2 regions of the Paenibacillus sp. FSL R5-0923 genome follow, and region 1 is predicted to be linked to the other one. Evidence: a T-box and tRNA genes for the amino acid it is inferred to sense, from the RefSeq annotation. Region 1 holds a T-box; the other holds one or more tRNA genes.
What was found. A T-box is a leader RNA that pairs with one kind of tRNA and senses whether it is charged. The one in region 1 lies ahead of tyrS (tyrosine--tRNA ligase), so its partner is inferred to be a tRNA-Tyr.

Region 1 (5,242 bases):
TCAACGATGAGTAAAACATCATAGTTTGTCGAATATCTAGAGATAAAAAAATACACTCCCCATTGTCTGTTAAAACAATGCGGAGTGTATTTTCTTTGAAGATAAATAGAGCATTACCAGACACCGTTTCTTTAATTACGGACGTATTCCTTATTCGCTGTTTCCAACATTGATTTCCAATCCGCAAATTTAGTCTCTCTAACTACATGACGATCAAAAAGTTCATCAGGTATGTCAGCAACATCTTCTTCTGTCTTTACTTGAAAGTTTCCTTTGGTTACAAACTCATCGAAACTTTTGTAATTGGAATACTTACTCATAAACGCTTCATTAAACAATTTCTCGAAAGAGATGTGATTGGGATCTTCTTGATACGTTTTCTGTCCTTGTAACTCATTCATCAATTCTTCCATGGTCATTGGTTTTTGTCTTCTCAAATTACCACTCCTAATTTTCTGTTATAGTTGTAGAATATCATGTTAATCCATAAATCACACGAATCCTAAGCTTACCATAATTTTCGCTATTTCACCTTTCAAATTTCACTTAATATGCAAATGATCCGCCTCTATACTTAAAATACAACAAAAAACCTCCCTTATTCATAAGGAAGGCTCTTATTTTTAGGACAATTTCACCAAGCTGTAGTTTTTCTTACCCTTACGGATAATGATAAACCGGCCGCCGATAGCTTCGCTAGCTGTAACTTCCAGTGCTACGTCGCTAACTTTCTCACCATTCATGGTGATTGCTCCTTTGGTGATATCCTCACGTGCTTGACGCTTAGACGGCTCGATACCGAGATCAACCAACCACTCTACGATATTTTTAGATTCCAGTGTAGTTTCGTAGGTCGGCATTTCCTTGAAGCCTTGCTCGATCTCATCAGCAGTTAGGGATTTGATATCTCCACTGAACAGAGCAGCAGTAATACGTTTAGCCTGCTCCAGCAATTCTTCACCATGCACGAATCTGGTCATTTCTTCAGCAAGTGTTTTTTGTGCTTCGCGTTTATGCGGTTCAGTCTGAACTTTTTCCGCAAGTGCATCAATTTGCTCTTTAGATAGGAATGTAAAGTACTTCAAGTATTTCACAACATCACGGTCATCAGTGTTCGCCCAGAACTGGTAGAACTCAAACGCAGTCGTTTTGTTTGGATCGAGCCAGATTGCTCCTCCAGCTGATTTACCGAATTTTGTTCCATCAGCTTTCAACATAAGCGGGATCGTTAGACCGAATGCTTTTGCTTCAGGTCCTTCTTTTCTACGGATCAGATCCAGACCACTTGTAATGTTGCCCCATTGATCGGAGCCACCAATTTGCAGCTGCACATCTTCATGCTGGTACAGATGCAGGTAATCTAGGGATTGCAGGATTTGGTAAGAGAATTCAGTAAAGGAAATTCCGCTGTCCAATCTGCTCGCTACAACATCTTTGGCAAGCATCGAATTGATGCTGAAGTTCTTACCATAGTCACGCAAAAATTCGATCACATTGATTTTATGCGTCCAATCATAGTTATTCACCATACGAATTTGATTGTCGCCATCAGTAACGAACAGTTTTTTCATTTGTGCGGTAAGCGCATCTACGTTAGCTTGGATTTGCTCCAGTGTCTGCAATGAACGCTCGGATTGTCGTCCACTTGGATCACCTATCGTACCTGTAGCACCGCCAATTAGCATAACCGGACGATGTCCTGCAAGCTGGAATCTTTTGAGTACCATGAACGGAATCAAGTGACCAATATGCATACTGTCACCCGTCGGGTCTACACCGCAGTACACCGAAACGGATTTCTGGTTGGTCAATTCTCTAAGCCCTTCGGCATCGGTTTGTTGATTGATGGCATCGCGCCATTCTAGTTCATCGATAATATTCATTGCCTAACACCCCTTAAATTAGTAGATATCCTATAACGAATCATCAGTCCGCCAAGCGAATATAAGGATAGTTGATGAAGAGAAACTTATAAATCCTTATATTTAAAAACAAAAAAATCGTCCCCTTGTCTATTGTAGACATAGGGACGATTGAATAACCGTGTTACCACCCAGATTGCACCAATGAAACGCTAATGCTAAAACACAGCATTGATGCCACTCGTGACGAGATATCGTTCGCCATTCCGCTCGGTGTTAGCCGAGATACTCCAAAGTGTAATTCGTACTCTTAGTGTGTACCGGGTTTCATCAACCCCCGGCTTTCTGAAACAGGGACTAAGCTACTACTGGGCTTCTTCAACGTATATCGTATATAAGATTACAGCCAGTATAGTGAAATAATTCTTCAATGTCAACATCTTAAGCTGAGAATGCTGAGACACACTCCTGCTGTGACGCACTACTAGGCATTGCCTATTTTTTTCTGTTACAATTACGAAAAAAGAGGTGAACGACTCCGTATGCTTGATCCAATCGATAATCATATTTTAGAACGCCTAACTCAAAACAGCAGAATTTCCTACACCGATCTAGCTAAAGAAGTTAATTTATCAAGTGTCGCGGTTAAGGATCGTATTGATCGGCTCGTCAATCAAGGAATTATTGAGCAATTCTCAATCGTCATCAACGCAGAAAAATTAGGAAAGAAAATTTCGGCGTATCTAGAGCTTGAAGTGGAGCCTGCCCATTTAAATCATATTGTCAGAGTCCTAAAAGAAAATGAACGCGTAGCCGTACTTTATGAAATGACAGGGCCATGCATTCTTCACATTCATATTCTAGTTGAGAACCTTGAAGAGATGGAGCGGTTTATGCATGAATCCATCTACTGTCTGGATGGTCTAGTCCGTGTAGAAAACCAAATCTTATTAAAACGCCACAAAAATCAGGATGGTCTAAATATATAAAAAAAGAACCGACTTTAAGACGGTTCTTCTCTGGTTTGGATCTTATTATGTTTATGAAATGATTGCTAATTCGACCTACTCTGTTTTAGATAACTTAGCTTTATAAAATTTTGCGAAATATTCGCTGACCTGAACCTTCTCTTTTACAACTTCTATTGGAGCAACGAGCTTAACGATCTCTCCATTGTACATTCCTGTCGTCGCCCCGACTTTCATCTCTAGAACATTATTATTGTAGCTTATAGTTACTGTCTGAGTAGTCGGCTTCCAGCTCACCTTCGCACCAAAGCTTTCAAAGCTGCTACGTAATCCCACTGCCTTGCGCTCCGAATCACCGAATTGGCCTTTATCGATCAAAGCATGCACACCCCAGTTTCCATCCACCACCTGTGTAATTCCAAAATCCGCGGACACAGACATCAGTGAGTACGCTTCATCCTCGCTCAATTCCATTCCAGCCATTAAAAAATCTTTTGTTTTATGAGCGGCATCCTTCATTGCTTTGTCGATGGACGAGTTTTTGAAAATATCCGTCTGAGCACTAGCCCCCAGCTCCTCCAAATAATTGGCGTAGCTGAAGCCATGCACAACCCATTCGTATTCATTTTCAAGTAATGGGAAACTTAACCCACTCAGTTTTTGGTTAAGCGTTGCTTTTTTATGAAGAATAACTTGTATATCACCAGTAACTGATGTCTCGATCGCAGTTCCGTTAATCTCTGAATCCCCTTGGCCGGCATGCGGGTCACCAATTGACAGTAGCGCACCCGGTACGGATACAGGATAATACATCGTTGCACCTTCAGTAATCCGCCAATCATCAACGTTGCCACCATTGTATGAAGGAGGTACTGAATCTACAATATCCGCTTCTTTAGGCGCCACACCCATCGTGCCGAAGTGGAGACGTACTGGAATCTTTATACCTTTCAATACATCAAAGTTCTTATCAATCGTATTATGGTCTACAATTACACCTGGGTAGTCGATTGTCGGGTGCACTTGACCATCCGGATCGGTTTGCACTGTCCATTTGTAGTTATAAACAGCTGTTGCATAATCCGTCCCACCTTCAGTATCCATCTCATAGATGGTGACCACTTCACGTTTTTTCGGCTCCTCAACCATATCTCCGTATAGATAACCCCAGTTCGCCGCGGCATTCACGCCATAGGTTTTGCCTGCATATTGGTCATTTCCATTAGGTCTCAGCTTCATGTCCAGAATCTTCACTTCCAGAACATCCCCTGGCTCAGCGCCTTCTACTGCGATAGGTCCCGTCAAAATATGTACGCCTGGTCCACGAAGCGCTTCGTTCTTCTCCCCTTCTATCCAGTGAAAAACATCTTCAACACCCGCATCCCCTTTAATCATCCGATCGTAATCATCACCGGAATGATGCGTAATGGCCTCAACCGTCACAATATCTCCCGATTGTACTGTTAAAGCTGGATCACCTTTACCAATATTCCCCCAGCGAACAGTCTCCGAATTCGCCTTTAGAACATGCGTTTTCGGTTTATACGCACTTTCCATCGCGTCAGCAAAAATAACATTAACTGACGAGTCAGCTAACAAAACCGCCGATAAAATGACACTAACCTTCAGAAATGTTTGTATTTTCATAGTCAAATCCTCCTCAACTCAATTTCGTGTTAGTTTTTATAACATTTTGTGTTTTTGAGTATAACATAAGGATTCGAGATTAACAATATAAATATTTATGCGCTTCTAGGTTTAAATAATAAATCAGAACTATTAGATATCTTTAATTATCCAAGCCCCCTTCTTCGTTACAATAAAAAAACGCCAACACTTATTAGCTAATTAGCCATAGTGTTTGACGTTTATCATCCATTCTAAAGCGACAATTCATTTTCAACGTAGATCAGTAATACTCCTAGTTGCCCGTGTTACAATCCGTTTCGTTTCCTTGGAATCCGAAGAAATTAACCACTTCTCACTAAGCTGTTGCACCCAGTCTGGATTGCTTTTACTCGCATCGTTCAACCAATTACTTACAGAATCCTGAACGTATTTTGCCGGATCTGACTTAAGTGGTTCTAATAATGGAAGTGCTATTGCTGGGTTTTCTTTTAGCGCAGTAATATGCTTCGCCCATACCCCATGTGGCCGCGTCAATTCGATTGCATATCTCCTTATGTTCGTATCTTGATCATGAACCCAGCTCTCTAAGAACTTAATGGATTCATCCAATTCTGCAATGACCGATTCCCTTAAAGCCATCCATGAAATCTCACGTACCCCAAAATGATCATCCGCTGCAAAGGGACGGATATCCATTAGCTTTTGCGATAGACTTAAAGATTGATTTAGACCGATCATATAGGCAGCCCAACAGCGGACACTATCGGAACGATGCTGCGCTAA
Region 2 (5,242 bases), 2.0 Mb from region 1:
GGAGGATGCCTAGGCGCCAGGAGCCGACGAAGGACGTGGCGAACAACGAAACTGCCTCGGGGAGCTGTAAGCAAGCTTTGATCCGGGGGTGTCCGAATGGGGAAACCCAGCTGTGGTAATTCGCAGTTACTCATCTCTGAACACATAGGAGATGTAGAGGCAGACCAGGGGAACTGAAACATCTAAGTACCCTGAGGAAGAGAAAACAATAGTGATTCCGTCAGTAGCGGCGAGCGAACGCGGAACAGCCTAAACCTAAGAGCTTGCTCTTAGGGGTTGTGGGACGTCTCACATGGAGTTACAAAGGAATATGGTAGGTGAAGAGGTCTGGAAAGGCCCGCGATAGAGGTAAAAGCCCTGTAACCTAAACTGTGTTCTCTCCGAGACGGATCCCGAGTAGTGCGGGGCACGTGAAACCCCGTATGAATCCAGCAGGACCATCTGCTAAGGCTAAATACTACCTGGCGACCGATAGTGAAACAGTACCGTGAGGGAAAGGTGAAAAGCACCCCGGAAGGGGAGTGAAATAGAACCTGAAACCGTGTGCTTACAAAAAGTCAGAGCCCTATTAATGGGTGATGGCGTGCCTTTTGTAGAATGAACCGGCGAGTTACGTTTAACATGCAAGGTTAAGTCGAGAAGACGGAGCCGCAGCGAAAGCGAGTCTGAATAGGGCGATTTAGTATGTGGACGTAGACCCGAAACCGTGTGATCTACCCCTGTCCAGGGTGAAGGTGCGGTAACACGCACTGGAGGCCCGAACCCACGCATGTTGAAAAATGCGGGGATGAGGTGGGGGTAGCGGAGAAATTCCAATCGAACTCGGAGATAGCTGGTTCTCCCCGAAATAGCTTTAGGGCTAGCCTCGGTATAAGAGTAGTGGAGGTAGAGCACTGATTGGGTGCGGGGTCCGCAAGGATTACCAAGCTCAGTCAAACTCCGAATGCCATATACTTATTGCCGGGAGTCAGACAGTGAGTGCTAAGATCCATTGTCAAAAGGGAAACAGCCCAGACCATCAGCTAAGGTCCCCAAGTGTGTGTTAAGTGGGAAAGGATGTGGAGTTGCACAGACAACCAGGATGTTGGCTTAGAAGCAGCCACCATTGAAAGAGTGCGTAATAGCTCACTGGTCGAGTGACTCTGCGCCGAAAATGTAACGGGGCTAAACACACCACCGAAGCTATGGCTAGATACGTATGTATCTGGGGTAGGGGAGCGTTGTATGTGGGTTGAAGGTGTACCGTAAGGAGCGCTGGACAGCATACAAGTGAGAATGCCGGTATGAGTAACGAAAAGATCAGTGAGAATCTGATCCGCCGAAAGCCCAAGGTTTCCTGAGGAAGGCTCGTCCGCTCAGGGTAAGTCGGGACCTAAGGCGAGGCCGAAAGGCGTAGTCGAAGGACAACAGTTTGAAATTACTGTACCACCGTAATCCGCTATGAGCGATGGGGTGACGCAGGAGGGTAGTGACGCGGACTGATGGATATGTCCGTCTAAGCAGTGAGGCTGATGTGTAGGCAAATCCGCACATCGTTAAGGCTGGGCTGTGATGGGGAGCGAAAATTACAGTAGCGAAGGTCATGATCTCACACTGCCAAGAAAAGCCTCTAGCCAGGAGAAGGTGCCCGTACCGCAAACCGACACAGGTAGGCGAGAAGAGAATTCTAAGGCGCGCGGAAGAACTCTCGTTAAGGAACTCGGCAAAATGACCCCGTAACTTCGGGAGAAGGGGTGCCCCGGTAGTGTGAATAGCACGAGGGGGCCGCAGTGAAAAGGCCCAAGCGACTGTTTAGCAAAAACACAGGTCTGTGCGAAGCCGCAAGGCGAAGTATACGGGCTGACGCCTGCCCGGTGCTGGAAGGTTAAGGGGAGTGGTTAGGGGTAACCCGAAGCTATGAACCGAAGCCCCAGTAAACGGCGGCCGTAACTATAACGGTCCTAAGGTAGCGAAATTCCTTGTCAGGTAAATTCTGACCCGCACGAATGGCGTAACGACTTGGGCGCTGTCTCAACGAGAGATCCGGTGAAATTTTAATACCTGTGAAGATGCAGGTTACCCGCGACAAGACGGAAAGACCCCATGGAGCTTTACTGCAGCTTGATATTGAATTTGGGTACGATCTGTACAGGATAGGTGGGAGCCGTAGAAATCGGAGCGCAAGCTTCGGTGGAGGCGCCGTTGGGATACCACCCTGATCGTATCTAGGTTCTAACCTAGTACCCTTACCGGGTACGGGGACCGTGTCAGGCGGGCAGTTTGACTGGGGCGGTCGCCTCCTAAAGAGTAACGGAGGCGTTCCAAGGTTCCCTCAGAATGGTTGGAAATCATTCGAAGAGTGCAAAGGCATAAGGGAGCTTGACTGCGAGACCTACAAGTCGAGCAGGGACGAAAGTCGGACTTAGTGATCCGGTGGTACCGCATGGAAGGGCCATCGCTCAACGGATAAAAGCTACCCTGGGGATAACAGGCTTATCTCCCCCAAGAGTCCACATCGACGGGGAGGTTTGGCACCTCGATGTCGGCTCATCGCATCCTGGGGCTGAAGTAGGTCCCAAGGGTTGGGCTGTTCGCCCATTAAAGCGGTACGCGAGCTGGGTTCAGAACGTCGTGAGACAGTTCGGTCCCTATCTGTCGTGGGCGCAGGAAATTTGAGAGGAGCTGTCCTTAGTACGAGAGGACCGGGATGGACGTACCGCTGGTGCACCAGTTGTTCCGCCAGGAGCATGGCTGGGTAGCTACGTACGGACGGGATAAGCGCTGAAAGCATCTAAGCGTGAAGCCCCCCTCAAGATGAGATTTCCCAATTAGTAAGACCCCTTGAAGACGACGAGGTAGATAGGTTGGAGGTGGAAGTGCAGTAATGCATGGAGCTGACCAATACTAATCGGTCGAGGGCTTATCCTATACTTAGAACGCAAATTCAATTCGGATTCAGTTTTCAGGCATTAAGCCTGGTATGAATATTCCCTGATAGCTCAGTTGGTAGAGCACTCGACTGTTAATCGAGTTGTCACAGGTTCGAGTCCTGTTCGGGGAGCCATATGGAGAGGTGTCCGAGTTTGGCCGAAGGAGCACGATTGGAAATCGTGTAGGCGCCACAAGCGTCTCGAGGGTTCGAATCCCTCTCTCTCCGCCACAAATTTTACTTAGTATGGCCCGTTGGTCAAGGGGTTAAGACACCTCCCTTTCACGGAGGTAACATGGGTTCGAATCCCATACGGGTCACCAAATTTTCACTTGATTTTACATAGTGGACTTTGGTACAATAACAATTGTTGTTTACGGAGGCTTAGCTCAGCTGGGAGAGCATCTGCCTTACAAGCAGAGGGTCGGGGGTTCGATCCCCTCAGCCTCCACCATATTCATTTAAGAACGACGCGGGGTGGAGCAGCCCGGTAGCTCGTCGGGCTCATAACCCGAAGGCCGCAGGTTCAAATCCTGCCCCCGCAACCAATTTTCATCAAGTAATTATATCTTTTGGAACCGTGGTGTAGTTGGCCTAACATGCCTGCCTGTCACGCAGGAGATCGCGAGTTCGAATCTCGTCGGTTCCGCCATTTTCTTGGCTCGATAGCTCAGTCGGTAGAGCAGAGGACTGAAAATCCTCGTGTCGGCGGTTCGAATCCGTCTCGAGCCACCATATAGTATACAACTTAATATGCCGGTGTAGCTCAATTGGTAGAGCAACTGACTTGTAATCAGTAGGTTGGGGGTTCAAGTCCTCTCGCCGGCACCATCTTTGGGGGATTAGCGAAGTGGCCAAACGCATCAGACTGTAAATCTGCTCACGTACGTGTTCGGTGGTTCGAATCCATCATCCCCCACCATTTTTTTTAGGGGCATAGTTTAAAGGTAGAACAACGGTCTCCAAAACCGTTGGTGTGGGTTCAATTCCTGCTGCCCCTGCCAATCTTTATCTAAAGTCTTTCTCTAAAGTTTAATATGGCGGTCGTGGCGAAGGGGTTAACGCACCGGTTTGTGGATCCGGCATTCGTGGGTTCAAGTCCCATCGGTCGCCCCATTTACTTTAAGAAGAACAGCAACAATATTAGTTTAATATGGCGATTGTGGCGAAGTGGTTAACGCACCGGATTGTGGTTCCGGCATTCGTGGGTTCGAGACCCATCAGTCGCCCCTTTTATTTTAAAATGTTATTGGGGATTAGCCAAGCGGTAAGGCAACGGACTTTGACTCCGTCATGCATAGGTTCAAATCCTATATCCCCAGCCATTTTATGCGGACGTGGCTCAGCGGTAGAGCATCGCCTTGCCAAGGCGAGGGTCGCGGGTTCGATTCCCGTCGTCCGCTCCAAAGTTTTCATATGGCGCCATAGCCAAGTGGTAAGGCAAAGCTCTGCAAAAGCTTTATCCCCAGTTCAAATCTGGGTGGCGCCTCCATTAATTTCATATGTGCCGGCGTGGCGGAATGGCAGACGCGCTCGACTCAAAATCGAGAGGGAAACCGTGGAGGTTCGAGTCCTCTCGCCGGTATATCAAAAAGGTTTGTAAAGTCGCTTGTATAAGCAACTTTACAAACCTTTTTTCTTTGTCTTTGAGCTTTTATTCTTAAGCCGTTGAATTAGAGGCGTCTCTAATCAACGGCCTTTTTGTGTGGAGTTTTGTTTTATTGACTGCTTAGTCGGAATGCTCGTGGGGTGAGACCAATTTCACGTTTAAACATATTGCAGAATTGGGCGTCATTCACAAACCCAGCAGCAGCTGATACTTCAGAGATATGCATTTGGGTATGTTGCAAGAGAGACTTTGCATAATCCAGACGTTTCAATAGTAGATAGCGCAGAGGTGAAGAACCGAATCGTTCTTTAAATAAATGGCGGAAACGATCATAGCTGTATCCAGACATCTCAGAAAGTGTTGCGACCGATAGCTTATGGCGGTAATGCTCATTCATATAGTTTAGAACATATTGGACTCTGTCTTCCGTTGGTGATTGAAACCCAGAGGCGCTAAGAAGCCGTATCAGATGAACAGTGATTTCGCTCATTTGAAGGTTCAATAGTTCAGAGAATCCATCTTGTTTGCGCGCAAACTCTGCTTTCATTCGAAGCAAGATCTGTAGAACAGTATGGTCTTTATCATCTTCATATACGCCCTGCAAATTCTCCATATTTGGGTGATTTGAATGGAAACCTACAAATAGTATAGTAGCATCCTCGCGATGATTCTCATCATGTTTATGATTGGGTGGTATCAGCGCGAATGAAGAAGAACGAAAATGA

Region 2: it has a tRNA-Tyr gene. The T-box ahead of tyrS (tyrosine--tRNA ligase) is inferred to sense a tRNA for this amino acid. The anticodon was not compared.

Annotation. Positions count from the first base shown of each region.
Region 1 covers NZ_JBBPAT010000001.1:3,674,197-3,679,438, reverse strand. Annotated here, with positions in the region: gene MKX35_RS16450 (hypothetical protein) at 132-419, opposite strand; gene tyrS (tyrosine--tRNA ligase) at 624-1,883, opposite strand; T-box leader at 2,023-2,253, opposite strand; gene MKX35_RS16440 (Lrp/AsnC family transcriptional regulator) at 2,405-2,851, shown strand; gene MKX35_RS16435 (acetamidase/formamidase family protein) at 2,927-4,477, opposite strand; gene MKX35_RS16430 (DNA alkylation repair protein) at 4,730-5,242, opposite strand, start outside.
Region 2 covers NZ_JBBPAT010000001.1:1,683,362-1,688,603, forward strand. Annotated here, with positions in the region: rRNA gene MKX35_RS07570 (23S ribosomal RNA) at 1-2,907, shown strand, start outside; tRNA gene MKX35_RS07575 (tRNA-Asn) at 2,968-3,043, shown strand; tRNA gene MKX35_RS07580 (tRNA-Ser) at 3,047-3,139, shown strand; tRNA gene MKX35_RS07585 (tRNA-Glu) at 3,157-3,231, shown strand; tRNA gene MKX35_RS07590 (tRNA-Val) at 3,287-3,362, shown strand; tRNA gene MKX35_RS07595 (tRNA-Met) at 3,380-3,456, shown strand; tRNA gene MKX35_RS07600 (tRNA-Asp) at 3,483-3,560, shown strand; tRNA gene MKX35_RS07605 (tRNA-Phe) at 3,568-3,643, shown strand; tRNA gene MKX35_RS07610 (tRNA-Thr) at 3,664-3,739, shown strand; tRNA gene MKX35_RS07615 (tRNA-Tyr) at 3,745-3,830, shown strand; tRNA gene MKX35_RS07620 (tRNA-Trp) at 3,839-3,912, shown strand; tRNA gene MKX35_RS07625 (tRNA-His) at 3,949-4,024, shown strand; tRNA gene MKX35_RS07630 (tRNA-His) at 4,065-4,137, shown strand; tRNA gene MKX35_RS07635 (tRNA-Gln) at 4,159-4,233, shown strand; tRNA gene MKX35_RS07640 (tRNA-Gly) at 4,240-4,314, shown strand; tRNA gene MKX35_RS07645 (tRNA-Cys) at 4,327-4,400, shown strand; tRNA gene MKX35_RS07650 (tRNA-Leu) at 4,415-4,493, shown strand; gene MKX35_RS07655 (AraC family transcriptional regulator) at 4,627-5,242, opposite strand, start outside.